Regions from separate parts of the Xylanimonas protaetiae genome, predicted to be linked through region 1. Evidence: predicted binding sites of a transcription regulator. Region 1 holds the regulator's gene; each other region holds the start of a gene.

Region 1 (9,718 bases):
ACGAGCAGGCCACCATGTACGAGCTCGCCGACGAGCTGCTCACCGCGGCGGGGCTCGGCTGGTACGAGGTCAGCAACTGGTCCCGTCCCGGCTTCGAGTGCCGCCACAACCTCGCCTACTGGCGGGGCGACGACTGGTGGGGCATCGGCCCCGGCGCGCACTCCTACGTGGCCGGCGCGCACCCCGAGCACGCGGGCGTGCGCTGGTGGAACGTCAAGCACCCGCGGCGCTACGCCGCGCTCCTCGAGGGCGGCACGACGCCGGCCGCGGCCCGCGAGCTGCTCACCCACGAGGACGGCGAGCTCGAGCGCGTCATGCTCCAGATCCGCCTGCGCGAGGGCCTGCCGCTCGACGCGCTCACGGCGTCGGGCCGCACCGCCGTCGGGACCCTCGTGGGCCAGGGCCTCCTGGACGGCCGCGCGGCGCTCGGCGCCGACGGCGCGGGCCGCCGCGCCCTGCTGACCCTGCGCGGCCGCCTGCTGGCGGACGCCGTCGTCCGCGCGCTGACGGACTAGCACCGCACGGATCGGGCTGTTCAGCGGCGCGCCCTCGCCGGACCCCCGGTCGTTCATGTCCGGTTCACGTGGGTTGCGTAGAAGTTCGCCATGCGTACCTCTCTCCACGGCCGCCGCCCGGCGGCCGTCCTGGCCTGCGGCGTCGCCCTGACCGCCGCGATGTCCCTCACGGCCCCCGCCGCCGTCGCCGGCCCGGCGCACCCCGCCGCCCACGCCGCCTCGGGCGCGACCCACGCCGCCTCGGGCGCGGCCCACGCCGCCTCGGCCCATGCACAGAAGCCCGCCGCGGCCGGTCTCACCGCCGTCGCGGTCGAGGCCGCCGGCGACGGCACCTGGACCGTCTCGTGGACCGGCGCCGGGCTGCGCTCGGTGCAGGTCTACGTCGGCGCCGACGCCCGCCACCTCGGCAAGAAGCCCGCCGCCGTCGGGCGCGGGGCCTCCGGCGCGGTCACGGTGTCGACGACGGCGCAGCGCCCGTGGGTCGAGGTCGTCCCCGACACGGGCAAGGCCGTGCTCACCGCGTCGCGCGTCCTCGGCCTGGCGACCGCCACCAACGCGCGGGACATCGGCGGCTACCGCACCCAGGACGGCCGCTGGGTCAAGACCGGCGTCGTCTACCGCACCAACCAGCTCACGCTGTCCGCCGCCGACGCCGCGTTCGTGGGCACGCTCGGCATCACGGCCGACTACGACCTGCGCACGACGGGCGAGGTCGCGGCGGCTCCCGACGTCGTCCCCGCCGGCGCGCGCTACCGGCAGCTCGACGTCATCGGCGGCGACGTCTCCGGCGGCATCGGGGCCATCACGACGCCGGAGGCGGCCGCCGAGGCGATGCGCCAGGGCGAGGTCGCGTTCGTCGACTCCGGCTCCGCCAAGGCCGCGTACCGCGAGCTGTTCACCTCGCTGGCGCGCGACAAGGGCGCCAGCCTCTACCACTGCACCGCGGGCAAGGACCGCACGGGCTGGGCGACCGCCGTCCTGCTCACGGTGCTGGGCGTCGACGAGCAGACCGTGATGGACGACTACCTGCTCTCCAACACCTACTTCCTCAACACGCCCGCCGTGCAGGCCCAGCTCGACGCCATGGGGCCCTACCGCGAGGTCTATGCGCCGTTCATGGCGGTGGACTCCTCGTACCTCCAGGCGGGCCTCGACCGCGTGGCGCAGGAGTACGGGTCCATGGAGGCGTACCTGACCAAGGGCCTCGGTCTTAGCCACGGCACGATCCAGCAGCTGCGCCAGCGTCTGCTGTCGCCCGCGCCGGTGCCGGCGAGCTGACCTGTCACGCCGGACGGCCGGAGCGGCCACCCCACCGGGGTGGCCGCTCCGGCCGTCGCGTGCTACTTCACGAAGCGGATGCTGATCGGGTAGCGGTACGCCTCGCCGCGCGACGCCGCCATCGCCCCCTGGATGCCGAACACGAACGAGCAGACCAGCGCCGCCAGCAGGACCAGGAAGCCGACGAGCACGACGGTCAGGATCGCGCCGACGACGTACGCGATGACCAGCGTGATCTGGAAGTTCAGCGCCTCCTTGGCGTTGACGTCGACCAGCCAGCTGCGCTGGCGGTGCATCAGCCAGATGACCAGCGGGGCGAGGATCGCCAGGAGGCCCGCGCTGAGCACCGTCAGGGCGAGCGGCGCCCAGTGGGCGGCCGACGCCCAGCCGCGGGCCTCGTGCTCGGGCATCGGCGCCGGCACGTAGTACCCGCCCGGGGGCGGGTACTGACCGGGCGGGCCGTAGGGCGGCTGACCCGGCGGCGGGCCGTACGGCGGCTGGTTCGGGTCCTGCCCGTACGGTGGCTGGTTCTGGCTGTCGCTCACAGGCACCACGCTAGGGCTCGGCGACGCCGCTGTCTGCACCGATGTCACGCCCCGGGGTAGCGGCGCGGCGCCGGACGCGGAACGCTGGGGGGATGAGCGACCCCTACGGCCCGCCCCCGTCGTCCGACCCGAACGACCCCCGACAGCCCGGCCAGCCGGCCCAGCCGACGCCGCCCCGTACGGCCAGCCGACCCCGCCGGCATACGGCCAGCCGGGACCGCCCGCCTACGGCCAGCCCGGTCCGCCCGCCTACGGCCAGTACGCGGGCATGCCGTCCGCGCCGTCGGCCACCCCGTACGGGCAGGTGGCACCGCAGCTGCGCGTCGGCGACGCGCTCTCCTTCGGCTGGGCCAAGTACAAGCAGAGCTGGCCGGCGTGGGTGCTCTTCGTGCTGGTCTTCGCGGTCGTCTCGGCCCTCCTCTTCGCGCCGCTGGCCGGTGACCTCGTCGACTGGACGCGCCGCCTCGGCGACGAGATGCGTGACGCCGGGTCCACGTCGTTCGAGGTCACCGACTTCCGGTTCAGCGGCGGCGCCATCGCCCTCGCGGTGGTCGCCAGCCTGCTCGCCCTCGTGGCGCGGGCGATGGCCTGGGGCGCGGCGCTGCGCGAGGCCGACGGGGCCCGCGTGTCGCTGGGCCAGTTCTTCACGGCCCGGAGGCTCGGCGCGGCCGTGCTCGCCGGACTCGTCATCATCGTGGGCGACGGCATCGCCGGGTGGATCCCGCTCGGCAGCATCGCCTGGCAGGTCTTCACGGTGTTCACGCTCGCGTTCGTCATCGACCACGGGCGCCCCGTGTTCGGCGCGATCGGCGACAGCTTCCGCCTCGTGGGCAAGAACTTCGGCGCGGTGTTCGTCCTGCTGATCGCCCTCGTGGGCATCAACATCCTGGGCGCGATCCCGGTCGGCCTGGGCCTGCTGGTCACGCTGCCGCTGTCCGTGCTCGCGCTGGCCTACGCCTTCCGGCGCCTGACGGGCGGCACGATCGTCTGACGGGTAGGCGATCGCCTGACGATCGCCTACCCGGTCACGAAGTCGATGAGCTCCTCGACCCGGCCCAGCAGGGCCGGGTCGAGGTCCCGGTAGTCGCGCACGGAGCGCAGGATGCGCTGCCAGGCGCGGGCGACGTCCTCCTGGGTCTCGGCGGGCCAGCCGAGCGAGCGCAGGATCCCGCGCTTCCACTCGACGCCGCGCTCGACGACGGGCCACTCGGCCAGGCCCAGCCGTGCCGCCCGCACCGCCTGCCACACGTCGACGTACGGATGGCCGAGCACCAGCACGGTCCCGGCCGGCGCGCCGCGCAGCGCCTCGTCCGCGATGCGCCGCTCCTTCGAGCCGGGCACCAGGTGGTCCACGAGCACGCCGACGCGCCGGTCGGCCGTGGGCGCGAAGTCGCGCAGGGCGGCGGCGAGGTTGTCGACGCCGTCGAGCAGCTCGACGACGACGCCCTCGACGCGCAGGTCGTCGCCCCACACCTTCTCGACGAGCTCGGCGTCGTGCTTGCCCTCGACCCAGATGCGCGACCCGCGGGCGACGCGGGCGCGCTGCCCGTGCACGGCCACGGAGCCCGACGCCGTCCGCGTGGGCGGCTGCGGAGCGCGCGAGGTGACGGGCGGGGTCAGCACCACCGCGGCGCCGTCCACCCAGAAGCCCGGGCCGAGCGGGAACGAGCGCGTGCGCCCGTGCCGGTCCTCCAGCACGACGAGGTGGATGCCGCCGGACTTCTCGACGCGGACGACCGCGCCGACCCAGCCGGTCTGGACCTCCTCGACCACGAGGCCCGGCTCGGCCGGCTGGGGCCGCGCGGCGGGCCGGCGGTGGGTGGTCGAGGCGAGGGCGTCCGAGCCGTAGCGATCCTGCACGCCCGCGAACCTAGGACGGCGTCAGTGCCGGCGCCCCCGCGCCACGCCGCGACGGCCCGCACGGCCGCCCGGGCGGCTGGTCTCGTCGCGGTGGGCGTCCTGCGCGCGGCGCTCGCCGATCTGGCGACGCCGCTCGGTCTCCGCGGCGCGGCGTGCCTCGTCGGCGCGGAAGGTCATGAGGTAGGTCTGGGGGTCCATCAGGGGCTCCTTCGTCCCGGGCGGGCGATGGTGGGCCCGCCTGTGGTTCCGGCGCGTCACGGTGGCGTCGTCGCCGGGCCGGCGACCCTGCGCCGGCACCGCCCATCCTGCCAGCCGAGGGGGCCCCGCGCCCGCCTCTGGCGTGTGATGTTCGCCCAGGTCACGCAAGGTTTTCGTGCCATCTCGTGAAGGGTGGGTTCAGCGTTCGCGAACCCGCCGGCGCGACCGCCCGCACGGCCTGTGCCAGGCCATGCGGACGGGCGGTCAGGCCATGCGGACGGGCGCTCAGGCCATGCGGACGGGCGGTCAGGCCATGCGGACGGGCGTCGAGGGCGCGCGGTGGGTGAGCCTGCGGACCAGCGTCCGGGCACGGCGTCGCAGGCTCGTCGTCCGGACGAGGGCGGCGGTCTCGCGCCGCTCCGCGGCGAGCCGGCGGCGCTCGGCGCGCAGCTCGCGGACCATGAGGTCCTGGGCCAGGCGGCGCTCGCGCCGCGCCTCCTCGGCGCGGTGGAGCTCGTAGAACGTGAGGGGTTCCATGGCGGTGTTCCGATCTGCGTATGACATACCTGCAGCGTCGTCCCTGAGGTGCCGTGCGCGGATCGGGCAGGTTCCTTATCTTCCGCAGCGGGGACACCTAGGACGAGCCGCGGACCGCCTCAGTGATACGTGCGGGGCGCCTCAGCGGCACGACCGGGCCGCGTAGGATGGCACTCGCACGGGGAGAGTGCCAGCAACAGCGATCGAGGGGAGGGACCCGTGAGCGAGGACCGTCGGCTCGAGGTGCTGCGCGCCATCGTCGAGGACTACGTCGCCACGCAGGAGCCCGTCGGCTCGCGCGTGCTCACCGAGCGGCACCGCCTCGGCGTCTCGCCCGCGACGATCCGCAACGACATGGCCGCGCTCGAGGACGCCGGGCTCATCGCCCAGCCGCACACCTCCGCCGGCCGCATCCCCACGGACAAGGGCTACCGCCTGTTCGTCGACCGCCTCGCCGAGGTGCGGCCCCTGTCCAGCCCGCAGAAGCGCGCGATCGAGACGTTCCTGTCGCAGGGCGTCGACCTCGACGACGTCATGGGCCGCGCCGGGCGCCTCATCGCCCAGCTCACGGGCCAGGTGGCCGTCGTCCAGTACCCGTCGCTGCGCCGCTCCGGCCTGCGGCACCTCGAGCTCGTCCCCGTCGGGGCCGACCGCCTCCTCGTCGTCGTCATCACCGACACGGGCCGCGTCGAGCAGCGCTTCCTCGAGGTCCCCGCCGACGCCGACATCGACGACGGCGTGCTCGCCGAGCTCCGCACGCGCCTCAACGCGGCCGCCGCCGGCAAGCGCCTCGTCGACCTGCCGGAGTCGTTCGCGCAGGTCGCCACGCAGGTGGCGCCCGCGCTGGGACCGCTGGCGCGGCGCGTGGCGGCCACGGTCGTCGACACGCTGGACGAGCAGAACGAGGAGCGCATCGTGCTCGCCGGCACCGCGAACCTCGCCCGCGCCACCATGCGGTTCGAGCAGGGCCTCCAGCCCGTGCTCGAGGCGCTCGAGGAGCAGGTCGTCCTCCTCGGCCTGCTCACCGAGATGGCGCTGGAACCCGGCGTCGGACCCGTCACCGTGCGCATCGGGCACGAGGTGGGCCTCGAGGGCCTCGTCGAGGCCTCCGTCGTCACGTCGGGCTACGGCACGTCGTCCGACGACGGCGACGCCGTCGCGTTCCTCGGCTCGATCGGGCCGACCCGCATGGACTATCCCGGGACGATCGCGGCGGTGCGTGCCGTGGCACGCTACCTGTCGCGCGTCCTGCCGTCCTGACTCATCATCCGAAGAACCCACGAACCTGAGAAGAGCTGTGGCCGACTACTACGACATCCTCGGCGTCGAGCGCGACGCCACGCCCGAGCAGATCAAGAAGGCCTACCGCAGGCTTGCCCGCGAGCTGCACCCCGACGTCGCGGGGGAGGCCGGCGAGGAGCGGTTCAAGGACGTCGCGCGCGCCTACGAGGTGCTGAGCAACCCCGAGAAGCGCCAGCAGTACGACCTGGGCGTCGACCCGACCGCCCCGGGCGGCGGCGCCGGCGGCGGGTTCGGCGCGGGCTTCGGCTTCCAGGACATCTTCGAGACGTTCTTCGGCGGCGCGCAGGGCGCCCAGGGCCCCATCCCGCGCGCCCGCCGCGGCCAGGACGCCCTGGTGCGCATGGACGTCGACCTCGCCGGGGCCACGTTCGGCGCCAAGCGCGAGCTGCAGGTCGACACGGCCGTCGCGTGCTCCACGTGCGGCGGCAACGGCGCCCGGCAGGGCACCACGCTGCGCACGTGCGAGGTCTGCGCGGGCCGCGGCCACGTGCAGCGTGTCGCGCGCTCGTTCCTCGGCCAGGTCATGACCACCGCGCCCTGCACCGCGTGCAACGGCCACGGCACCGTCATCCCCGAGCCGTGCCCCGACTGCGCCGGCGAGGGCCGCGTCCGCTCGCGCCGCACGCTGACCGTCAACGTCCCCGCGGGCGTCGACACGGGCACGCGCATCAAGCTCACCGCGCAGGGCGAGGTCGGACCCGGCGGCGGCCCCGCCGGCGACCTGTACGTGGAGATCCGCGAGAAGCCGCACGAGGTGTTCGTGCGCCGCGGCGACGACCTGCATGCCACGCTGCCCGTGCCCATGACGGCCGCCGCGCTCGGCACCGTGCTGCCGCTCGACACGCTCGACGGCGCCCAGGAGATCGACCTGCGCCCGGGCACCCAGCCGGGCCAGATCGTCACGCTCAAGGGCCTCGGCGTCGGCCACCTGCACACGGGCGGTCGCGGCGACCTGCACGTGCACATCGACGTCACCGTCCCCAAGCCCGACGACGACGAGCAGGCCGAGCTGCTGCGCCGCCTCGCCGCGCTGCGCGGCGAGGAGCGCCCCGAGCCGCGCCTCGCCGCCGCCAACCCGGGCGTCTTCTCCCGCCTGCGCGACAAGCTCAGCGGGCGCTAGGGCATGAGCGAGCGAGTCATCGAGCACAGGGCGCCTCGTGCCTCGTGCGCGCACGGAGCGAAGCGAGTACGCGCATGAGCGCCCCGGTCTTCCTGGCGGACACCTCGCTTGCCGCGCACACGCCCGGCAGCACCTACGTGCTCGACGGCGCCGAGGGCCGCCACGCCGCCGTCGTGCAGCGCAAGCGCGTCGGCGAGCGCGTCGACGTCGTCGACGGCGTCGGGGACCGCCTCGTGTGCGTCGTCGCGGCGACCGAGGGCTCGCAGGTGCGGCTCACGGTCGAGGACGTCGTCAAGGAGCCCGCGCCCGACGTCGTTGTCACGCTCGTCCAGGCGCTCGCCAAGGGCGACCGCGACGAGATGGCCGTCGAGGCCGCCGTCGAGACCGGGGCCGACGCCGTCCTGCCCTGGCAGGCCGAGCGGTCGGTCGTCGTGTGGCGCGGCGACCGCGCCGCGCGCTCGCGCGCCCGCTGGGTCGCCACGGTGCGGGCGGCCGTCAAGCAGGCCCGCCGCGCCTGGGTGCCGCCCGTCGGCGACGCCGTCACGACGGCGCAGCTCGCCGCCCGCGTGCGCGACGTCGTCGCCGCGGGCGGTGCCGCGCTCGTCCTGCACGAGGAGGCGACGACACCGATCGCCGCCGCGACTCTGCCCGCGCCCGACGCCGCCGACCCCCGGCAGCTGCTCGTGGTCGTCGGCCCCGAGGGCGGCATCGGCGAGGCCGAGCTGCGCACCCTCACCGACGCCGGGGCGCTCGCCGTGCTCCTGGGCCCGCACGTGCTGCGCACCTCCACGGCCGGGCCGGTGGCGATCGCGCTGCTCAGCGAGCGTCTGGGCCGCTGGTCGTAGTCCCCTGGCGTACCCTGCCCGCATGACCAGCACCTCGTCCGCCGACGCCGACTGCCTGTTCTGCAAGATCGTCGCCGGGCACGTCCCGGCCGACGTCGTCGCCTCATCCGAGCGTGTCATCGCCTTCCGCGACATCGCCCCCCAGGCGCCCGTGCACGTGCTCGTCGTGCCCAAGGAGCACTACGGCGACGTCGCCGTGCTCGCCGCGTCCGACCCCGCGCTGCTCGCCGAGGTCGTCGCGCTCGCGGACGAGGTCGCGGGCGAGCTCTCCGACGGGCAGTTCCGGCTCATCTTCAACAACGGGCCGCACGCGGGGCAGAGCGTCTTCCACGTGCACGGCCACGTGATCTCCGGGGCGAGGCTGGGGTGGACGCCCGCGTGAGAGATCCCGGCTGCCCCGGCGCGGTGCGCCGGTAGACTGGCTGCCACATGTCTGCCACCCAACCCAGCGCGACCCAGCGCACCGAGCCGCCCGCGGTGCATCCCTCCGAGCACCGCATCGTCGTGCCCCCGCACGTCCCCATGGTCGCCCTGCTGGGGTCCCAGGACTCCGTGCTGCGCGCCGTCGAGAGCGGGTTCCCGAAGGTGGACGTCCACGCCCGCGGCAACGAGATCTCCGTGACCGGCCCCGCCGGCGACGTCGCGATCGTCTCCCGCCTCCTGGACGAGCTCGTCGAGGTGGTCGAGGGCGGCACGCAGCTCACGCCTGACGTCGTGCGCCGGTCGGTCAAGATGCTCGCCTCCGAGCTGCCCGCGCAGCGCCCGGCCGAGGTGCTGACCTTCAGCATCCTGTCGAGCCGCGGCCGCACCATCCGGCCCAAGACGGTGGGGCAGAAGCACTACGTCGACGCCATCGACGCGAACACGATCACGTTCGGCATCGGCCCGGCCGGCACGGGCAAGACGTACCTCGCGATGGCCAAGGCCGTGCAGGCGCTCCAGTCGCACCAGGTCAACCGCATCATCCTGTCGCGCCCCGCGGTCGAGGCCGGCGAGCGGCTCGGGTTCCTGCCTGGAACCCTGAGCGAGAAGATCGACCCGTACCTGCGTCCGCTGTACGACGCGCTGCACGACATGGTCGACCCCGACTCGATCCCCAAGCTCATCGAGGCCGGCACCATCGAGGTCGCGCCCCTGGCGTTCCTGCGCGGGCGGTCCCTCAACGACGCGTTCGTCGTGCTCGACGAGGCGCAGAACACCACCGTCGAGCAGATGAAGATGTTCCTGACCCGCCTGGGCTTCGGCTCCAAGATGGTCATCACGGGCGACGCCACCCAGATCGACCTGCCTGGCGGGGTCGCCTCCGGCCTGCGCGTGGTCGAGGACGTGCTCACGGGCGTCGACGACGTCGAGTTCTGCCGCCTGACCTCGTCCGACGTCGTGCGCCACCGCCTGGTGAGCGACATCATCGACGCCTACGCTCGCTGGGACATGACGACGTCGAAGCCCCCGAGGAGCCCCCGCCGATGAGTATCGAGGTCGCCAACGAGTCCGGGTTCGACGTCGACGGGCTCGACG
Region 2 (9,718 bases), 1.7 Mb from region 1:
TCGAGGAGATCGCCGCGGAGCTCGCCGCGCACCTGCGCGAGGGCGTGCCCGTCGTCGCCTACAACGCGTCGTTCGACCTGTCGCTGCTCGACGCCGAGCTGGCCCGGCACGGGCTCGCGACGCTGCCGGAGCGGCTCGGGCGCGCGGTCACCCCCGTGCTCGACCCGCTGGTGATCGACCGCTGGCAGGACCGGTACCGCCCCGGGAAGCGGCGGCTCGGCAACCTCGTGGAGCACTACGGGGTGCTGGCCACCGACGAGCTGCACGCCGCCGACGTGGACGTGCTCGCGACGCTCGACGTGCTCGACGCGCTGGTGCGCGCGTTCCCGGTGCTCGGGGCCATGAGCCTGGAGGAGCTGCACGCGGCACAGGTGGGCGCGCACGACACGTGGGCGCGCAGCTTCAACGAATGGCGCGAGAGCCAGGGCTTCGACGGCCCGGGCGCCTCGACGGCGTGGCCCGTGGAGCACGCGACCTGGTGACACGCACGGGTCCTGCGACTCCGCGTCGGGCGACGGGTCACCCCGTCGTCCGACGCGCCGTCGCAGGACCCGTGCGAGGTCCGCTCAGAACCCCGTGTAGTTCGGCGCCTCGACCGTCATCTGCACGTCGTGCGGGTGGCTCTCCTTGAGCGAGGCGGACGTGATGCGCACGAACCGGCCCTTCTCCTGGAGCTCCGGGATCGTGCGCGCGCCGACGTAGAACATCGTCTGGTGCAGGCCGCCCACGAGCTGGTGCGCGACCGTGGTGAGCGAGCCCTTGAACGGCACCTGGCCCTCGACACCCTCGGGCACGATGAGCGAGTCGTCCGCCACCTCGGCCTGGAAGTAGCGGTCCTTCGAGTAGGACTTCTTGCCGCGCGACGACATCGCGCCGATGGAGCCCATGCCGCGGTACGCCTTGAACTGCTTGCCGTTGACGAGGATCGTCTCGCCGGGCGACTCGGCCGTGCCGGCGAGCATCGAGCCCAGCATGACCGTCTCCGCGCCGGCCACGATGGCCTTGCCGATCTCGCCCGAGTGGCGCATGCCGCCGTCGGCGATGACGGGCACGCCGGCGGGCCGCGCGGCGAGCGAGGCCTCGTACACGGCGGTCACCTGCGGGACGCCGACGCCCGTGACGATGCGCGTGGTGCAGATCGAGCCCGGGCCGACGCCCACCTTGATGGCGTCCGCGCCGGCGTCGACGAACGACTGTGCGCCCTCGCGCGTGGCGACGTTGCCACCGATGACCTGCACGTCGCGCGTGGCCGGGTCCTTCTTGAGGCGCTCGACCATCTCGATGAGCATGCGCACGTTGCCGTGCGCGGTGTCGGCGACGAGCACGTCGGCGCCGGCGTCGATGAGCGTGGTCGCACGCTCCCACGCGTCGCCGTAGTAGCCGATGGCCGCGCCGACGAGCAGGCGGCCCTGGCCGTCCTTCGACGCGTTCGGGAACTGCTCGGACTTCACGAAGTCCTTGACGGTGATGAGGCCCGCGAGGCGCCCGGACGCGTCGATCAGCGGGAGGCGCTCCAGCTTGTGCTTGCGGAGCAGGACGGTGGCCTCCTCGCGCGAGATCGTCGACGGGCCCGTGATGAGCGGGGCGGGGGTCATGACGTCCGCGACGGTCGTCGTGGCCCACTCGGCGACGGGCGTGAAGCGCAGGTCGCGATTGGTCACGATGCCGATGAGGCGGTGGTCGGCGTCGACGACGGGGAAGCCCGAGATGCGGTACTCGCCCGCGAGCTTGTCGAGCTCCTCGAGGGTCTTCTCCGGGCCGATCGTCACCGGGTTGTCGATGATGCCCGTCTGCGTGCGCTTGACGAGGTCGACCTGGCGGGCCTGGTCCTCGATCGAGAGGTTGCGGTGCAGCACGCCGATGCCGCCCTGGCGGGCCATGGCGATCGCCATGCGGGCCTCGGTGACGGTGTCCATGGCCGCCGAGACCAGCGGCACGCGCAGCGAGATCTCGCGGGTCAGGCGCGACGTCGTGTCGATGTCCGACGGTGCGAGGTCGGAGTAGCCCGGCAGCAGCAGCACGTCGTCGTACGTGAGCCCGAGGTTCGCGAAGGGATCGTGAGCGTCCGTCATGGGGGAAGTCTACGGGGGCAGCACGCGGCGAGAGCCGCGTCGGCCGAGGCCTGCGTCACCCTCCGCCAGGGCTTCCCTCCCGCCGTGCCCGAGCCCGCTCGTCGGGCAAGGCTACGGCTCCGCTCCGCCTTACCCCACGACGGCGAGGACCTCGTGCAGCAGCCCCGTGAACGACCGGACGCGTTGCACGGTCGGGGCGAGCGGCAGCTCGCTGGCCGCGTTCTCGCGCCGCAGGCCGACGAAGATCGGCAGGCTCGCGAAGGCGTCGTGCACCGAGCGGACGGCGTCGAGGTCGGGCCGGGCGAGGGTCGTCGCGAGCACGACCGCCGCGGGCCGCACCATCGTCACGAGCTCGACGGCGCGGTGCGTGCTCGCGGGCCCGGTGACGACGCGCGCCGTGGCCCCGTGGGCCACGAGGGCGGCCGCGAGCGCGTGCGCCGCGAGCGGCACCACCTCGTCGGGCGCGGCGAAGATCAGCACGATCTTGCGCATCCGGCTCGGGTGGTTGGCCGGCGGGTTGCCCGCGTTGGTCATGGCCTGCTCGAAGGCCTCGGTGAAGTCGCGCAGGGCGCGCAGGGCCGCCGTGGCGAGCACGAGCTCGGGCACCTCGCCGGGCGTGCCGAGCACCGTGCGCTGCGCGATGCGCAGCCACGCCGGCTCGACGAGCTGGGTCCACCACGCGGCGGGGTCGCCCTGGGCGCCGATGCGCAGCAGGCCGTCGCAGGCCGACTGGTCGTAGGCGAGCGCCGCGTCGATGACGGCGGCGACCCGCGCGGAGATCGTGGACGGGGCGGCGCCGGGCAGCGAGGTCGCGTGGGCGCCGCGCGCTCCTTCGCCGCCCCCGGGCAGGGCGCGCAGGTGGCCGCGACCGCGCGGCCCCTCGGGCTCGTCGGGCGTGCCCGCGCTCGCCGCGCTCTGGGCCGCCGCGGCACGCCGGCCGGGCGTCGTCGTGGAGGTGTCGAGCTTGTCGACCTCGGTCTCGAGCGCGGCACGCGCGGCGTCGACGGGCGCGACGCCCTCGACCGTGAGCCGGCGCATGACCAGCAGCCGCGCCACGTCCTCGGGCGTGTAGCGGCGGTGCGAGCCGGCCGTGCGACCCGACGGGCCGAGGCCGTAGCGGCGGTCCCAGGTGCGCAGCGTGGCGGGGGCGACCCCGAGCCGGCGAGCCACCGCGGCGACGGCGAGCCCTGGGCTCGGCGCGCTGGGCCTGCCGGACGAGGCGGGCCTGGTGGGAGTCATGGCTCGATTGTGCCGACCGGGTCGTGCGCTTGCCACTGCGCCACGTCGGGTGGCGCGATTGTGTCTGGTCGAACAACTAACCTGGCCGGATTCCCGCGCACGGCCCCGGGAACGCGCCAGGCACAAGGGGCCACCACCTGCACAACCACACCGTTGACCAACTTCTGAACAACTTGTAAGTTGGCCGCCATGACGGAGATCTCGAGGTTGCCCGGCCCGGTGATGGAGCTGTGGGAGTGGCAGTACCAGGGCGCTTGCCGCGACGCCGACGACACGCTCTTCTTCCACCCTGAAGGCGAGCGGGGCTCGACCCGCCGCCGTCGCGCAGAGGCCGCCAAGGCCATCTGCAACACCTGCGCCGTGATGATGCAGTGCCGCGAGCAGTCGCTCCGCGTGCGCGAGCCGTACGGCGTCTGGGGCGGTCTCTCCGAGGACGAGCGCGCGGCGATCCTCGCCAAGAAGACCGGCTGACCCGAGGTACGACGAAGCCCTCTGCACCAAGGACGGTGCAGAGGGCTTCGTCGCGTCTGACGGCTGGTGTCAGCCGACGACGACGGCGAGGATGTCGCGCGCCGAGAGCACCAGGTACTCCTCGCCCGCGTACTTGACCTCGGTGCCGCCGTACTTGCTGTAGATGACCTTGTCGCCGACCTTGACGTCGACCGGGACACGGTTGCCGTTGTCGTCGAAGCGACCCTCGCCCACGGCCAGGACCTCGCCCTCCTGGGGCTTCTCCTTGGCGGTGTCCGGGATGACCAGGCCGGAAGCGGTCGTGGTCTCGGCCTCGATGGCCTTGACGACGATCCGGTCCTCGAGCGGCTTGATGGGGACCGACACGTCGGACCTCCTCTTTCGCATGTCGTGCGTGCTGGACTAGGACGCGTCGCAGCGCTGGCCGTCGTCGCGGGTGCCGGCACAGCGCGCGTGCGCTGATGGACAATCTAGGAGCGCGATTAGCACTCTGACAAGTCGAGTGCCAAAGCGAGGGCCGTCGTGGCGGGCGGGGTCGGCCACCACGTGGCGCTCGGGCCCTCCGACCGGGCACCATGTCCCCCGATGGACACGCAGCAGATCGTCGCCAGCGCCCGGAACTGGGCGGACTACCACGCGCAGGTGCAGGCGCAGCGCACCCTCGTGCGCCTCGAGGCCGAGCGCGCCCTCGCGGACCTCAAGGCGGCCCTGCTGCCCGTGAGCCTGGGCGGCGAGGTGGCGTGGCGGGTGCTCCCGCTCGGCCCCGACGACGTCGCGGCGCTGCGCGCCGTCTCGCGCGCCGTGACCATGGCGCCGATCGGCGAGGACGTGCGCGAGACGATCGCCCAGCTCGAGGACGCCGTCCCCGAGGCGCTCGCCGACCTCGACGCCGTCGCCGGCGCCCGGCGCATGCTGGCCGGCGCCGCCGCCAAGGAGGCCGCGGCCGACGCCGTCGAGTTCCTCACCGAGTACGTCGAGTGGGGCGCCGCCGAGGGCCTGGTGGGCACGCTCCAGCGGCTCGCGCCCGGCCCGGAGCCCGACGGCATCGCGGTCACCGACGCGCTCGCGGCGCGTGTGGGGCTCGCCGCCGTCTGGCGCAGCCTCGGCACCGCCGAGCTCGTCGCGGCACCCGCCGTCGTCGGGACGTCGTCCGCGGCGGGCGACGTCGCGGCGCTGCGGGCCGCGATCGCCGCCAAGGCGCCCACTCACCTGGCGGTGTTCTCCGTCGCGCCGCGCGTCGCGGACGGGCTGCTGGCGGTCCTCCAGGCCTGACCGCCGCGGGCCACGCCCGCGGCGTCGCCCCGGGCGCGATGCGACGATAGGCGCGTGGAGCGCCTGAGCATGTCGACGCTGGTCAAGCTGCTGAGCCCGGAGGGCGAGGCGCTGCTCTCGGCGCTCCCCGCGTACGACGAGAAGCGCGCGATGGCCCTGGCCATGCGCCTGCGCGACGACGGCGTGGACCCCGACCTGGCGGCCGCGGCCATGACGCAGTCGCGGCTGCGCGCCAAGGCCCGGGCGAAGCTCGGCGACTTCGCCGACGCGATGCTGTTCACGCCCGACGGCGTCGAGCAGGCCACCCGCCTGTTGGTCGCGGCGCTGCACGCCCGCCGCTACCTGGCGGCCGGCGTCACGAAGGTCGCGGACCTCACGAGCGGCATCGGCGCGGACGCGCTCGCGTTCGCCGGCGTCGGGCTCCAGGTGCTCGCCACCGACATCGACGAGGTCACCGCCGCGATCGCCGCGTCCAACCTGCGCGCGTTCCCCGAGGCCGAGGTGCGCTGCGCGGACGGCCTCGCGCTGGACCTGCGCGCCGAGGCCGTCGACGGCGTCTACGCCGACCCGGCCCGCCGCACGCGCGGCGGCCAGCGCATCTTCGACCCCGGCGCGTACGCCCCGCCGCTCGACGCCGTGTGGGCGCTGCGCGAGCAGGTGCCCGCCGTCGGCGTCAAGGTGGGTCCGGGCATCCCGCACCAGGGGTTGCCCGCCGACGCCGAGACGCAGTGGGTGTCGGTGGACGGCGACGTCGTCGAGGCCGGGCTCTGGTTCGGGCCGCTGGCCCCGGACGGGCCCGGCCGCAGCGCGCTGGTGCTGCACACCGCGGGCGGCACCACCCGGTCGCGCACGCTGCGCAGCGCGGTGCCCGTGGGCGCGCACGCCGCAGGCCCGGCGTACGACGAGGCCCCGCCCGTCGGCAAGCCCGGGGCGTACCTCTACGAGCCCGACGGCGCCGTCATCCGCGCCGGGCTGGTCGGGCAGGCGGTGACCGAGCTGGGCGGGCGGCTGCTCGACCCGACCATCGCCTACGTGACCACGGACGCCCCGGGTCCGTCGGCGGCCGTGGGCACCGGGTCGATCGAGGCGCCCATCGCCACGGGCTACCGCGTGCTCGACGTCATGCCCTTCGGCGTCAAGCGGCTCAAGGCGTACCTGCGGGAACGCGGCGTCGGGCGGGTCACGATCAAGAAGCGCGGCACGGCCGTGACGCCCGAGGCGCTGCGCGCGCAGCTGTCGCTCAAGGGCCCGACCGAGGCGACACTCGTGCTCACGCGCGTCGCGGGCAGCCAGCAGGTGCTGGTCGTGGAGCCGCTGCCCCGCTGAGGGCCCGGACGCGCCCCTCCGCCGCGCCGCGGCGGCGCGCATGGAACCATGTCCCCATGGTGCTGGAGTTCGCGGCCTCGCGACGATCGACCCTCGGGCTCGAGTGGGAGCTCGCGCTCGTCGACGCCGACTCCGGCGACATGCGCCAGGCCGGGCCGGCCGTGGTCGGCGCCCTGTCCCCCGACGGCGGCCACCCGCACGTGCACCCGGAGTTCCTGCGCAACACCGTGGAGATCGTCTCGGGCGTGTGCGACACCGTCGCGGCCGCCGGGGCGGACCTGGTCCGCACGCTCGGCGAGGTGCGCGCCGTCACCGACCCCATGCGCGTCGAGCTCGTCAGCGCCGGCACCCACCCCTTCTCCCACTGGGGCACCCAGAAGGTCACCGACAAGCAGCGGTACCACACCGTCGTCGACCGGGCGCAGATGTGGGGCGGCAGATGCTCATCTACGGGGTCCACGTGCACGTGGGTGTCGAGGACCGGGCCAAGGTGCTGCCCATCATCCGGTCGCTGCTCGTCTACTACCCGCACCTGCTCGCGCTGTCGGCGTCGTCGCCGTTCTTCGACGGGCGCGACACCGGGTACGCCTCCATGCGCGCCCTGCTGTTCCAGCAGCTGCCCACCGCCGGGCTCCCCTACCAGCTCGAGACGTGGGACCAGCTCGAGACCTACGTCGACGACATGCTGCGCACCGGCGTCATCGACGACATCAACGACGTGCGCTGGGACCTGCGGCCCTCGCCGCGGTTCGGCACCATCGAGGTGCGCGTGAGCGACGGCGTCTCCAACATCGAGGAGCTGCTGGCGCTCGCGGCGCTCACGCACTGCCTCGTGGAGCACCTGTCGACGCTCCTCGACGAGGGCAGGCCGCTGCCGACGATGCCGCAGTGGTTCGTCCAGGAGAACAAGTGGCGGGCTGCCCGCTACGGCCTGGACGCCATCGTCATCCTCGACGACGTGGGCAACGAGGAGCTCGTCACCGACGCGACGCGGCGGCTCGTGGCCAAGCTGCGGCCCGTCGCGGCCCGGCTGGGGTGCGAGGCCGAGCTGGCCGGCGTGCTCGACATCCTCGACCGGGGCGCGTCCTACCAGCGCCAGCTCGCCGTGGCGCGGGCGCACGGCGGCGGGCACGACGGCCTGGAGGCCGTCGTCGGGCACCTCGTCGCCGAGCTGCGCGCCGGGCACCCGCTGCCCGCCGCCCCCTGAGGAGCCACCCGTCGCAGGCTCGGCACGCCCGCTCACGCGGCCTCGGGGTGCTCCTCCGTGGAGCGGGAGTCGGTCAGGGTCAGCGCGCCCCAGCCGGCGACGACGCCGACCAGCACGGCCAGGACCGCGTACGTCACCCGCTCGCCGTGGAAGAAGCGCGCGACGAGGTCCGCGCCCCACGTCCCGGACGGCAGGGCCTGCGTGACGAGCACGGCGACGAGCGTGCCGACGACGGCGGTGCCGACGCTCGTGCCGACCTCCTGCGCGGTGTCGTTGAGCGCGGCACCGACGGACGTGCGGTTGGCGGGCATCGCGTCGACGAGCGCCACGGCGCAGATCGTCATCACGGTGCGCAGGCCGACGGTCAGCACCACCATGCAGACGGCGATGACGGCGTACCCGCGGTCGACGCCCCACGCGAGGCCCGCGAGCGCCGCGACGAGGAGGCCCGTCCCGACGACGCAGGCGACCCGGTGGCCGTACCGCTTGGCGAGCGACTCCGAGACGGGCGTGGCGGCGATCATCGTGACGATGAGGGGCAGGTTGGCGAGCCCAGCCCGCATCGGGCTCCAGCCGTAGGCGTACTGGAAGTGCAGGATCAGGCCGAACATCACGCCGGCCATGGCGATGGACGTGCCGATCTGCGCGACGGACGCGCCGCGCACGGTCCCGCTGGCGAAGACGGACAGGTCGAGCATGGGCTGGGGCGTGCGGCGCTCGTGCCGCACGAACGCCGCCAGCGCGACGGCCGCCCCGAGCGCCGACCCGAGGGTGGCCACCGAGAGCCACCCGTGCTCGACGCCGCTGGTGAGCGTGTAGCAGGCGAGGCCGATGGTGGCGACGCTGAGCGCGGCCCCGGGCAGGTCGAGCCTCTCGTCGGTGAGGTCCTCGCGACGGTCGGCGGGGACGCCGAGGCGGACGCCGACCCAGGCGATGAGCGCGATCGGGGCGTTGACGACCAGCAGCCACTCCCAGCGCACGTGGGCCAGGACGCTGCCGCCGAGCAGCGGGCCCAGGATGAACCCGCTCATGCCGACGACGATCATGACCGTCATCGCGCGCATGCGCAGGTCCTTGTCGTCGAACAGGCGGAAGACGAGCGAGTTGGTGATGGGCGCCATCGCGGCCGCGGCGAGGCCCAGGCCGGCGCGCAGCGCGACGAGCTGGCCCGTGGAGCCGACGGCCAGGACCAGGAGGCTGATGAGGCCGAACGCCGCGAGCCCGGTCAGCAGCACGCGGCGTCGCCCGAGCCGGTCGGCGGCCGACCCTGCCGTGAGCAGCAGGCCGCCGAACGTGAGGGAGTATGCCCCGCTGACCCACTGCAGCGCGGTCGTGCCGCTGCCGAGGTCGCGGCCGATGGTGGGCAGCGCGATCGTCAGCAGCGTGTTGTCGACCATCTCCACGAAGAAGGCGAGGCACAGCGCGACGAGCGGGATCCACGCCGCGCGCAGGGAGGGATAGGTGCGCGGCTGCGTCGCCAGGGTTGTGGTGCTCACGAGACCTCCAGGATCGAACGGCGTTCGATAACGTCGCTCCGCACACCATAGAACGCTGTTCGATAGCGGGCAAGGCTCCTGACCCTGAGAGGATCGCCACATGCCAGCCACCCGCCGCAGGGCCTCGCACTCGATGGAGACCGTGATCTCGGAGGCCGTCGCCCTCCTCGACGAGGCCGGCGAGCCCGCCCTGACGTTCCGCGCGCTCGCCGCCCGGCTCGGGGGCGGGGTGGCGAGCATCTACTGGTACGTGTCCAGCAAGGACGAGCTGCTCGACAGGGCGACGGACCACGTCCTTGCCGGCCCGCTCGCGGACATCGAGCGGTTCCGCGACGGCGACGACCCGATCGACAACCTCCGGTCCATCGCCGTCACCGTCTTCGACGTCATCGTCGAGCGGCCGTGGCTCGGTGCCTACTTCATGCGCAACACCGGCGCGCAGCCCAACGCGCTCCTGCTCTACGAGCGGATCGGCCAGCAGGTCATGCGGCTCGACCTCACGCGGCGGCAGGCCTTCCACGCCGTCTCCGCCGTCATCGGCTTCGTCGTCGGCACCGCGGCCGACCTGGGACAGCAGCCGCCGCAGGAGGTGCTCGACGGCGAGGTCGACCGCGAGACCTTCCTCGCCGCCGCAG
Region 3 (9,718 bases), 960 kb from region 1:
CACCTTGACCGGGTCGTTGACGCCCGCGGCCAGCAGGTCCTCGTACACGCCGGTGGCGGCGTTGAGGCCCGAGTTCGTCGGGAGGCTGCGGACCTTCTCCGCCACGACGCCGCCCTCGAGGCCGGCGTTGATGGCGATCTGCTTGAGCGGGGCCGAGATGGCGGCGGCCACGATCTGGGCACCCGTCGCCTCGTCACCCTCGAGCTCGAGCTTCTCGAACGCGGCGGCACCAGCCTGGATGAGGGCGACGCCACCACCGGCGACGATGCCCTCCTCGACCGCGGCCTTGGCGTTGCGGACGGCGTCCTCGATGCGGTGCTTGCGCTCCTTGAGCTCCACCTCGGTGGCCGCGCCGGCCTTGATGACGGCCACGCCGCCGGCCAGCTTGGCGAGGCGCTCCTGGAGCTTCTCGCGGTCGTAGTCGGAGTCCGACTTCTCGATCTCGCCACGGATCTGGTTCACGCGACCGGCGATGAGGTCGGCGTCGCCGGAACCCTCGACGATCGTGGTCTCGTCCTTGGTGACGACGACCTTGCGGGCCTGGCCGAGCAGGTCGAGCGTCGCGTTCTCGAGCTTGAGGCCCACCGTCTCGGTGATGACCTGGCCGCCGGTGAGGATCGCGATGTCCTGGAGCATGGCCTTGCGGCGGTCGCCGAAGCCCGGGGCCTTGACGGCGACGGACTTGAAGGTGCCGCGGATCTTGTTCAGCACGAGCGTGGCCAGGGCCTCGCCCTCGACGTCCTCGGCGATGATGAGCAGCGAACGACCCTGCTTCATGACCTGGTCGAGGATCGGCAGCATGTCCTTGACGTTCGAGATCTTCGACTCGACGAGCAGGACGTACGCGTCCTCGAGGACGGCCTCCTGGCGCTCCGGGTCCGTCTCGAAGTAGCGGGCGAGGAAGCCCTTGTCGAAGCGCATGCCCTCGGTGAGCTCGAGCTCCAGGCCGAAGGAGTTCGACTCCTCGACCGTGATGACGCCCTCCTTGCCGACCTTGTCGAGCGCCTCGGCGATGAGCTCGCCGATGGCGGGGTCGCCGGCCGAGATGGCGGCCGTGGCGGCGATCTCGTCCTTGGTCTCGATCTCCTTGGCGGCGTTGAGCAGCTGCTCGGTCACGGCCTCGACGGCCTTCTCGATGCCGCGCTTGACGGCGATCGGGTTGGCGCCGGCGGCCACGACACGCAGGCCCTCCTTGACCAGGGCCTGGGCGAGCACCGTGGCGGTCGTCGTGCCGTCACCGGCGACGTCGTCCGTCTTCTTGGCGACCTCCTTGACGAGCTCGGCGCCGATCTTCTCGAACGGGTCCTCGAGCTCGATCTCCTTGGCGATGGAGACGCCGTCGTTCGTGATCGTCGGGGCGCCCCACTTCTTGTCGAGCACGACGTTGCGGCCCTTCGGGCCGAGGGTCACCTTGACGGTGTCGGCGAGCGCGTTGAGACCGCGCTCCATGCCACGACGAGCCTCCTCGTCGAAAGCAATGATCTTGGCCATGGGGAAGTGTCCTCCGCTGGTATGGCTTGCGCGGCCGGCAGGTGCCCGCGACGGACGGCCTGCGTCCGGGCGTTCAGGTCACGCACCGGGCCCAGGCCTCACCAGCCGGCCAGCTGTATCAGGTTCACTCTCGGCGCCGGGCGTTGTCACTCGACACCCGAGAGTGCTAACGGCGATTCTGGCACTCGCCCCTGGAGAGTGCAAGACAGTGCGCCCAGGGCGAACCCCGCGCCGCCCACGCCGTCGTCCTGCGCGTGGTCGCAGGCGCGCAGGACGCTCCGGACTCTGGCACGCCGACGGCGCGCCACCCGCGAGGGGTGACGCGCCGTCAGGTGCGCGAGCGGGCCGGTCAGCCGGCCGGGGTGAGCGCCGACTTGATGATGACGATGACGTCGCCCTCGCGGATGGCCTGCTGGGACACGTTCCCCGCCGGGATGCCCAGCGCCGCGGCCACGGCCTTGGCCGTGTCGTCCTTGCCCTCGGCGAACCAGACGCTCGTGGTCGCGGGGCTGGTGAAGCCGGCCGGCGGGTTGCCGGCCTCGACCTGCGTGAAGCCCTTCCCGTCGAGCGCCGTCTTGCCCCGGGCGGCCTCGCCCGAGATGCCGGAGTCGTTGAGCACGCGCACGTGGGCGTCGAGGTTCGCCGCGGCGAGCAGGGTCGTGAGGTCCGCGGCCGGGTCGGCGGCGGGCGGGGAGGTCGTGTCCGCGGGCGGCGAGGCGCCGTCGGCCGGGGCGTCGGTCCCGTCCGCGGGGGCGTCGGCCGTGCCGTCCTCGGCAGGCGCCGTCGCGTTGGTGTCCGTGGCGCCGCCCGCGTCGTCGGCCGTGCCGTTGTCGCGCGAGAGGAACATGACGCCACCGACGGCGACGGCCACGGCGATCACCGCGACGAGCAGGAACGGCCAGAGCCCGCTCCACGTGCTGCGCGGCGCGCGGTGCACGCCCACGGGCGAGTCGTCGGGGCTGCGGACGTCGAACTCGTCGGGCGGGTACGGGTACTGGCTGCGGCTCACGCCGGACAGGGTAGCGGCTCGCGCTGGGCCCTGAGGAGGTTCAGGCGCCACCGTCGGACAGCCGCCGCGCAGAACGTGCCCGCTGCCGCGTGGCGCGCAGGCGCCGCAGGCGCTTGACGAGCATCGGGTCGGCGGCGAGCGCCTCCGGGGTGTCGATGAGGGCGTTGAGCACCTGGTAGTAGCGCGTGGCCGACAGGTCGAACAGCTCGCGCACCGCCTGTTCCTTGGCGCCGGCGTACTTCCACCACTGCCGCTCGAAGGCGAGGATCTCGCGGTCCCGCTCGGAGAGCCCCGGGACGACCGGCGCGGCAGCCTCCACCGCGTGCAGCATCTCACTCATGCGTTCCAGGGTAGGCCGGGAACGACACGGATGTCATTCACCGCCTTTCGACGTCGTACCTTCTTGCGTTCTGAGCGCCAGAACGCAAGAAGGTACGACGTCGAAAGGGCGGGTGGGCCGGTAGCCTCGCCGTCGTGACGACGCCGCCGCCCCTCGCCGAGACCATCGACCCCGGGTGGGCCGCCGCCCTCGCCGACGTCGAGCCGCAGGTCCACGCCATGGGCGACTTCCTGCGCGCCGAGATCACCGCCGGGCGCGGCTACCTGCCCGCCGGGGCCGACGTGCTGCACGCGTTCCGGCGGCCGTTCGCCGACGTGCGCGTCCTCGTCGTCGGCCAGGACCCGTACCCCACTCCCGGCCACCCCATGGGGCTGTCGTTCTCGGTGCAGCCGGACGTGCGGCCCGTGCCGCGCTCGCTCGCGAACATCTACACGGAGCTCATGAGCGACGTCGGGGCGCCGCCGCCGTCGAACGGCGACCTGCGCCCCTGGGCCGACCAGGGGGTCATGCTGCTCAACAGGGTGCTCACCGTCGCGCCGGGGGCGGCGGGCTCGCACCGCGGCAAGGGCTGGGAGGCCGTGACCGAGGCCGCCATCCGGGCGCTCGTGGCGCGCGGCGGTCCGCTCGTCGCGATCCTGTGGGGCCGTGACGCGGCCTCGCTCAAGCCGTGGCTCGGCCCGGTGCCGTACGTCGAGAGCGCACACCCGAGCCCGTTGTCCGCGCACCGCGGGTTCTTCGGCAGCCGCCCGTTCTCGCGGGTCAACGCCCTGCTGGCGGCCCAGGACGGCGCGCCCGTGGACTGGCGCCTGCCGTAGCCGGGGCGCCTGCCGTGGCGCCTCGACATGAGCACCCGGAACGTGACCACGACGGGTGACACCGGGGCAGAATGCTCGGGTGAGCGAAGTTCCTGACGCCCAGATCGCATCGTCCGAGCCCGCCGCCTCCCCCGCCCCGCGCTGGACGCGGTACGTCGCCGTCGGCGACTCCTTCTCCGAGGGCTGTGGGACCCGTACCCGACGTCGTCGGACGACGTCGACGACGACGCCGTCCAGCGCGGCTGGGCCGACCGGCTCGCCGACACCCTCTCGGCGCGGCGCGTGAGCGCCGGGCTGGAGCCGCTGGAGTACGCCAACCTGGCCATCCGCGGGCGGCTGCTGCACCAGATCATCGACGAGCAGGTGGACGTCGCGATCGACGCGAAGGCCGACCTGGTCTCCCTGATCGGCGGCGGCAACGACATCCTGCGCCCCGGCGTCGACGTCGACGAGATCTCGGAGGCGCTCGAGGGCGCCGTCGCGCGGCTGCGTGCCGCGGGGGCGGACGTGCTGCTGGGCGCCGGCTTCAAGGCCGGCGGGGCGCTCAGCTTCACACGCGGCCGCACCGGCACCTACAACGCGAACGTGTGGACGATCGCGCAGCGGCACGGTGCGTCCGTGCTGGACCTGTGGGGCATGCGGTCGCTCTTCGACCTGCGCCTGTGGGCCGAGGACCGCCTGCACCTGACCCCCGAGGGGCACCGCCGCGTCATGAACGCGGCCCTCGTCGGGCTGCACCTGCCGCCCGAGGACGCCGGCTACGACGTGCCCCTGCCGCCCGCGCCGCCCGTGCCGCTCACGGCCAAGGCCAAGGCCGACGCCGAATGGGCCCGCGAGCACGTGGTGCCGTGGGTCAGGCGCCGCCTCACGCACACCTCCAGCGGCGACGGCCGCGCCCCGAAGTGGCCGCAGCCGGTGCGCTGGCCCGAGACGCGTGACTAGGCTGGCGGCAACCCTGAGGAGGCTCCGATGAGCGAGCAGCACGACCGCAGCACGGCCGACAAGATCGCCGACGCGGCGGGCAACGTCGCCGAGTCCGTGCGCAAGGCGATCGAGGAAGGGCTCGAGGCGATCAAGCCCACCTGGGAGGAGAAGGTCAAGCCTGCCTGGGAGGAGAAGGTCGTCCCCGCCTGGGAGGACAAGGTCGCCCCGGCGATCGCGTCCGGCGCCGAGAAGGTCGCCGGATGGGGCGAGGACGTGCGCGACGCCGCTGACAAGAAGTCCTCCGAGCTCAGCGCGGGCGACAAGCCGTCCGACAAGATCCTGGGCGGCGCGCTCGGCGTCGGCGCCGCCGCGGCGGCCCTGGGCAGCAGCGCGGCCAAGTGGGTCAGCAAGGAGGCCGCGCAGATCGGGCACGACGACGATGCCGAGACCGCCCCGCTGGACACCGAGACCCCGCCGGCGCACCACGCCGAGCACCCGGCCGACCCGGACGCCCGCACGGAGCAGCCGCAGCCCTGGGAGCCGACGCCTCCGCAGGACGACGACTTCTGACCGAGCCGCGGCGAAGGCCGGGACCGTGTGGTCCCGGCCTTCGGCGTCTCAGTACGACTTGCCGTCTGCGTAGCGCTGCTGCCGCCACGCCCGGCCGTTGCCGCGGTTACGGCTCTTGAACGTCGGGAGCTGGCTGTCGCAGTTCGGGCAGACGAGACGGAGGTTCTCGCGGCGGTTGTTCGAGGCGTCACCGTCGACGTGGTCGAGCACGAAGGCGAGATGCGTGCCCTGCCACTCGTTCGGACGCTCGCAGATGGCGCACCGGCCCTGCTGCTCGTCCATGAGGTACAGGCGGATGTAGTGCCGCCGTGTCGATCCAGCCCACGGCGCCTCTCCCGTCCGGAGCCAGTCGTCCGTCTTTCGTCGCCGCTCCTCCTGTCGCTGGCATGCATTCCCGCAAAACCGCTTCTGGCGCCCGGAGAGGATCGCACCGCATGCCTCGCACGTCATCATGGATCGAACGCTAGTTCGATCCGACTGTGGCGTGTCAACCCCTGAGGGCAAGGAAATGCCCCCGACCTGGTGCGAGACCAGACCGGAGGCTTCCGGAGCCGCCTACGGGACTCGAACCCGTGACGCAATGCTTACAAGGCAAACGCTCTACCAACTGAGCTAAGGCGGCATGCATGCGGGACCGCCGAGACGGCACGCGGGCGGGGATCAGACTACCGATCCCCGCCCGCGTCGTCGCCTTCCGGCGGTCAGCGCGTCACTTCGTCGCGTCCGCGACGGCCTGCGCGAGGGCGCCCGCGACTCTCCAGTCGCCGTCCCAGCGGACGCCGTCGATCGTGATCGTCGGCGTGCCGAAGCCGCCCTGCGCGTTGGCCAGGGCGTCGTTGTTCGTCGCGGCCTGCGTGGCCGAGGTGACCCACTGCCCGAACGTGCGGCGCGCCTCGCCCGACTCGATGCCGGCGGCGACGTCGTCGGGGACGCCCGCCTGGCGGGCCAGGTCCGCGATCTCCGCGTTGGTGTGGCCGGCGGTCTGCTCCTCGGGCTCGTTGGCGAAGAGCGCCTCGTGGAAGTCGAGGAAGCGGGCGGGGGCGCGGTCGGCCACCCAGGCGGCGGCCGACGCGGCGCGCGTCGAGTACGCCGTGCCCTGGGAGACGCGGTCGAGGATCGAGACCGGGAAGAGCTGGACGTTGGCCGTGCCGTCCGCCAGGAAGGCCTCGAGCGCGTCCTTGTTGACCGTCTCGAACTGGCCGCAGATCGGGCACATGTAGTCGAAGTAGATGCCCACCGTCGGCACGTCGGGGTTGGCGGTGCCGCCCGCGGAGCGGTCCTGGGCGATCAGGATGCCGGCGTCGTCGCCCGCCGTGCCCGGGACGTCGACGACCTCCGACAGCGGGAGGTTCTCGTCGACGGCGTCGGCGGCGTTGTTGTTGTGGTCGCGGATGAACAGCCACGCGACGATCGCGACGAGCGCGACGAGGACGACGCCGAGCACGCTCATGGTGATCAGGCGGGCGCGCCTGTCGGCCGCCTCCTGCTTCTTCTTGAGCGCCAGCGCCTGCGCGCGGGCGGCCTCCCGGCGCTGAGCCTTGGACTGGTTCGGGCTGGTCGACATCGCGATCCTTCGGCTGGTCGAGCATGACTGGTCGCGGCCGCCCCGGTCGGGCGGCCGACGGTCAGCCTAGCGGCGGGACCTGGACGCGGAGGGTCGCTAGAGCGACGGTGGCCCGTCGAGCGGCCACCAGTGGATCACGGGCGGCACCTCGAGCAGCGAGCGGGCCAGCAGCCAGGCGCCGACGAGGCACGCCACGATGACGACGGCGGCCCCGATCCAGCCCGGCGCGAACGTGTTCAGCAGCGCCCGCGCGCCGCGGCGCCCGGTCTCGCCGGCCGGCCCGAACCACGCCACGACCGCGGTGAGGAGCGTCGCGAGGGCGAGCACCGCGCAGAACACGATGGGCGCGTTCATCCCGCCGACGGACCGCGCCTCGATGTCGTCGCGCGGCATGACGATCACGCGCCCGGCCCCGAAGAGCCAGTACCCGCCGACGACGACGAGCACGCCCACGCACCCGGCGACGAGCAGCTGCGGGATCGACCCGAGGGCGCCCAGGATCGCGTGCCAGGGGAACGCGACGGTGGCGACCACCCCGTCGGAGCGGCGCACGGCGCCGTACCGCTCGCGGCGGTCCCGGATGGCCTGCGACGCCTGCCCGGCGACGCGGCACAGGACGACGAGGATCGCGGCGACGCCGACGGCGACGACGGGCCGCGTGGCGCCCAGCACGACGAGCGGCACGAGGAACGCGAGCACCGTCCCGCTGCGCCGCGCGAGCGGCGGCGCGACGTACGGCTCCGGCGGGAGCGGCTCGACGGACTCGGCGTCGTCGTCGGGGACGCCCGCGGTGGCCGCGATGTGGTCGAACGCCTGGTAGCGCACCTCGCCCACGGGGATGGGCCCGGTGACGGCCGGGGTCGCCCCGGTGACGACGGGCATGGCGCGCGTGTATCCGTCGTGGGACGGCGGACCCGCGAGCGCCGTCGGCGCCCCCACGAGCTGGGTGGGCGGGCCGACGAGCTGGGTGGGCGGGCCGACGAGCTGGGTGGGCGGGCCGACGACCGCCGTCTCGCCGGTCGGGGCGCCGGCAGCGGCCGAGCGGCTCGTGCCGCCGTCCGGGTGCACGGCGATGCGCTGCGTCGCCTCGTCCGTCCCGGCGAGCGGCGACCCCGCCTCGAGCGCGGCGTACGCCGCCTCGTCGGAGTCGCGCCGCAGGGCGCGGGCCACCTGCGTGGGCCCCCAGCGCACGTCGGGGTCGGCCTGCAGCGCGCCCGCGAGCGCCCGCGCGGTGCGGGCGGGGAGCCCGACGAGGTCGGCGCGCCCTTCGCGGGAGCGCCGCAGCACGAGGTCGGTGGGCCGGACGCCGAAGGGTGAGCGTCCGGTGGCGGCGAAGGCGAGGAGTGCGGTCCAGCTCCACCAGTCGGACTCGGGGTGGGTGCGCCGCCGTCGAGCAGCTCGGGAGCCAGGTAGCCGGGGGTGCCGATGACGAAGCCGGGCGAGGTGAGGGTGCCGGCGTCGCCGGGCGGGTCGGCGGGGGCGGCGGCGATGCCGAAGTCGATGATGACGGGCCCGTGGGGGGTGACCATGACGTTGGAGGGCTTGAGGTCGCGGTGCACGACGCCGGCGAGGTGGACGGCTTCGAGCGCGGCGGCGAGCTGGTCGGCGAGCTCGTACAGGTCGACGGGGTCGAGGGGGCCGCCGTCGTCGACCTCGGCCTCGAGCGTGCGGCCGGGGACGAGCTCGGTGACGACGAACGCGGTGTCGCCGTCGAGCTCGGCGTCGAGGACGCGGGCGACGGCGGGGTGGCGGAGCTTCTGGAGGGCCTGGACCTCGCGGCGCAGCCGCTGGCGGGCGACGGGTTCGCCGTCGAGGTGCGAGTGCAGCACCTTGAGCGCGACGGCGGTCCCGCCGCCGTCGACCGCCTTGTACACCGCACCCATGGCGCCCCTGCCGAGCAGGGCCTGGATCGTGTAGCCGCCGATCTCCGTCCCTGCCGTCAGGCGCCCGGGGGCGTCCGCCGTGCTCACGGCTGCTGCTCCCTCGACGTCGACGTCGCCCATGGCGAAACCGTAGTGGCCGGTCGGGCCCGGCGCGCGCGCACCGGGCGCGGTGCGCCAGACGACCGGGGCCGCCCGGGAACGGGCCGGGTAGGTTGGAATCGTCAAGCGATCGGAAGGTTTTCCATTGAACGGCAAAGAGCAGGACGGGCGCTACGACCTGGTGGTCGTCGCCAACCGACTCCCCGTGGACTTCTCGCTCCACCCCGGCGGGGGTGTGGACTGGCAGCGGTCCCCGGGTGGCCTGGTCACGGCCCTGGAGCCGGTCATGCAGGCGGCCGACGGCGCGTGGGTGGGCTGGTCGGGTGCCCCGGACCTGGCGGCGGACCCGTTCGACGCGGACGGCATGCGCCTGGTCCCGGTGACGCTGAGCGCGAGCGAGATCGAGCGCTACTACGAGGGTTTCTCGAACGACACGCTGTGGCCGCTGTACCACGACGTCGTCGCGACGCCGACGTACCACCGGCAGTGGTGGGACGCGTACCGCCGCGTGAACCAGCGCTTCGCGGACGCGGCGGCCGCCCAGGCTGCCCCGGGCGCCGTCGTCTGGGTGCACGACTACCAGCTCCAGCTCGTGCCGCGCCTGCTGCGCGAGCAGCGGCCGGACCTGCGCATCGGTTTCTTCGACCACATCCCGTTCCCGCCGGTGGAGCTGTTCCAGCAGCTCCCGTGGCGGCGGCAGATCGTCGAGGGCCTGCTGGGCGCCGACCTGGTGGGCTTCCAGCGCGGCGGCGACGCGTCGAACTTCGTGCGCGCGGTGCGGCGTCTGACGGACCACACGACGCGCGGCCCGATCGTGACGATCGACGCCGACCGGTCGCGGCCGGCGCGGCACGTGCGCGCGGGGGCGTTCCCCATCTCGATCGACTCGACGCGCTTCGACGCGCTGGCCCGCACCCCCGAGGTGCAGGCGCGCGCCAAGGAGATCCGCACGGAGCTGGGCGACCCCGACGTCGTCATGCTCGGCGTCGACCGCCTCGACTACACCAAGGGCATCCGGCACCG

What was found. The regulator HrcA, encoded in region 1, represses chaperone genes, less so after heat shock. The targets are predictions, from matches to a motif close to TTNGCACTCGNNNNNNNCGAGTGCNAA.
Region 2: the regulator HrcA is predicted to act here: its motif matches at 4,265-4,291, upstream of groES (co-chaperone GroES).
Region 3: the regulator HrcA is predicted to act here: its motif matches at 1,635-1,661, upstream of groL (chaperonin GroEL).

Annotation. Positions count from the first base shown of each region.
Region 1 covers NZ_CP035493.1:3,612,814-3,622,531, reverse strand. Annotated here, with positions in the region: gene hemW (radical SAM family heme chaperone HemW) at 1-515, shown strand, start outside; gene ET471_RS16840 (tyrosine-protein phosphatase) at 606-1,793, shown strand; gene ET471_RS16835 (DUF4870 domain-containing protein) at 1,856-2,338, opposite strand; gene ET471_RS16830 (DUF2189 domain-containing protein) at 2,607-3,329, shown strand; gene ET471_RS16825 (DUF3097 domain-containing protein) at 3,356-4,198, opposite strand; gene ET471_RS18100 (hypothetical protein) at 4,220-4,396, opposite strand; gene ET471_RS16820 (hypothetical protein) at 4,703-4,933, opposite strand; gene hrcA (heat-inducible transcriptional repressor HrcA) at 5,153-6,193, shown strand; gene dnaJ (molecular chaperone DnaJ) at 6,231-7,355, shown strand; gene ET471_RS16805 (16S rRNA (uracil(1498)-N(3))-methyltransferase) at 7,430-8,200, shown strand; gene ET471_RS16800 (histidine triad nucleotide-binding protein) at 8,223-8,582, shown strand; gene ET471_RS16795 (PhoH family protein) at 8,630-9,670, shown strand; gene ybeY (rRNA maturation RNase YbeY) at 9,667-9,718, shown strand, end outside.
Region 2 covers NZ_CP035493.1:1,907,876-1,917,593, reverse strand. Annotated here, with positions in the region: gene ET471_RS08910 (exonuclease domain-containing protein) at 1-482, shown strand, start outside; gene guaB (IMP dehydrogenase) at 567-2,072, opposite strand; gene ET471_RS08900 (MerR family transcriptional regulator) at 2,202-3,311, opposite strand; gene ET471_RS08895 (WhiB family transcriptional regulator) at 3,501-3,782, shown strand; gene groES (co-chaperone GroES) at 3,852-4,148, opposite strand; gene ET471_RS08885 (hypothetical protein) at 4,368-5,054, shown strand; gene ET471_RS08880 (class I SAM-dependent methyltransferase) at 5,124-6,380, shown strand; partial or broken gene ET471_RS08875 (glutamate--cysteine ligase) at 6,437-7,587, shown strand; gene ET471_RS08870 (MFS transporter) at 7,620-9,083, opposite strand; gene ET471_RS08865 (TetR/AcrR family transcriptional regulator) at 9,184-9,718, shown strand, end outside.
Region 3 covers NZ_CP035493.1:708,943-718,660, forward strand. Annotated here, with positions in the region: gene groL (chaperonin GroEL) at 1-1,491, opposite strand, end outside; gene ET471_RS03130 (LytR C-terminal domain-containing protein) at 1,841-2,500, opposite strand; gene napA (nucleoid-associated protein NapA) at 2,541-2,840, opposite strand; gene ET471_RS03140 (uracil-DNA glycosylase) at 2,975-3,655, shown strand; gene ET471_RS18905 (hypothetical protein) at 3,735-3,941, shown strand; gene ET471_RS03145 (SGNH/GDSL hydrolase family protein) at 3,938-4,597, shown strand; gene ET471_RS03150 (hypothetical protein) at 4,625-5,149, shown strand; gene ET471_RS18140 (HNH endonuclease) at 5,198-5,431, opposite strand; tRNA gene ET471_RS03160 (tRNA-Thr) at 5,699-5,771, opposite strand; gene ET471_RS03165 (DsbA family protein) at 5,859-6,713, opposite strand; gene ET471_RS18345 (serine/threonine-protein kinase) at 6,810-8,000, opposite strand; partial or broken gene ET471_RS18350 (serine/threonine-protein kinase) at 8,159-8,716, opposite strand; gene ET471_RS03175 (bifunctional alpha,alpha-trehalose-phosphate synthase (UDP-forming)/trehalose-phosphatase) at 8,841-9,718, shown strand, end outside.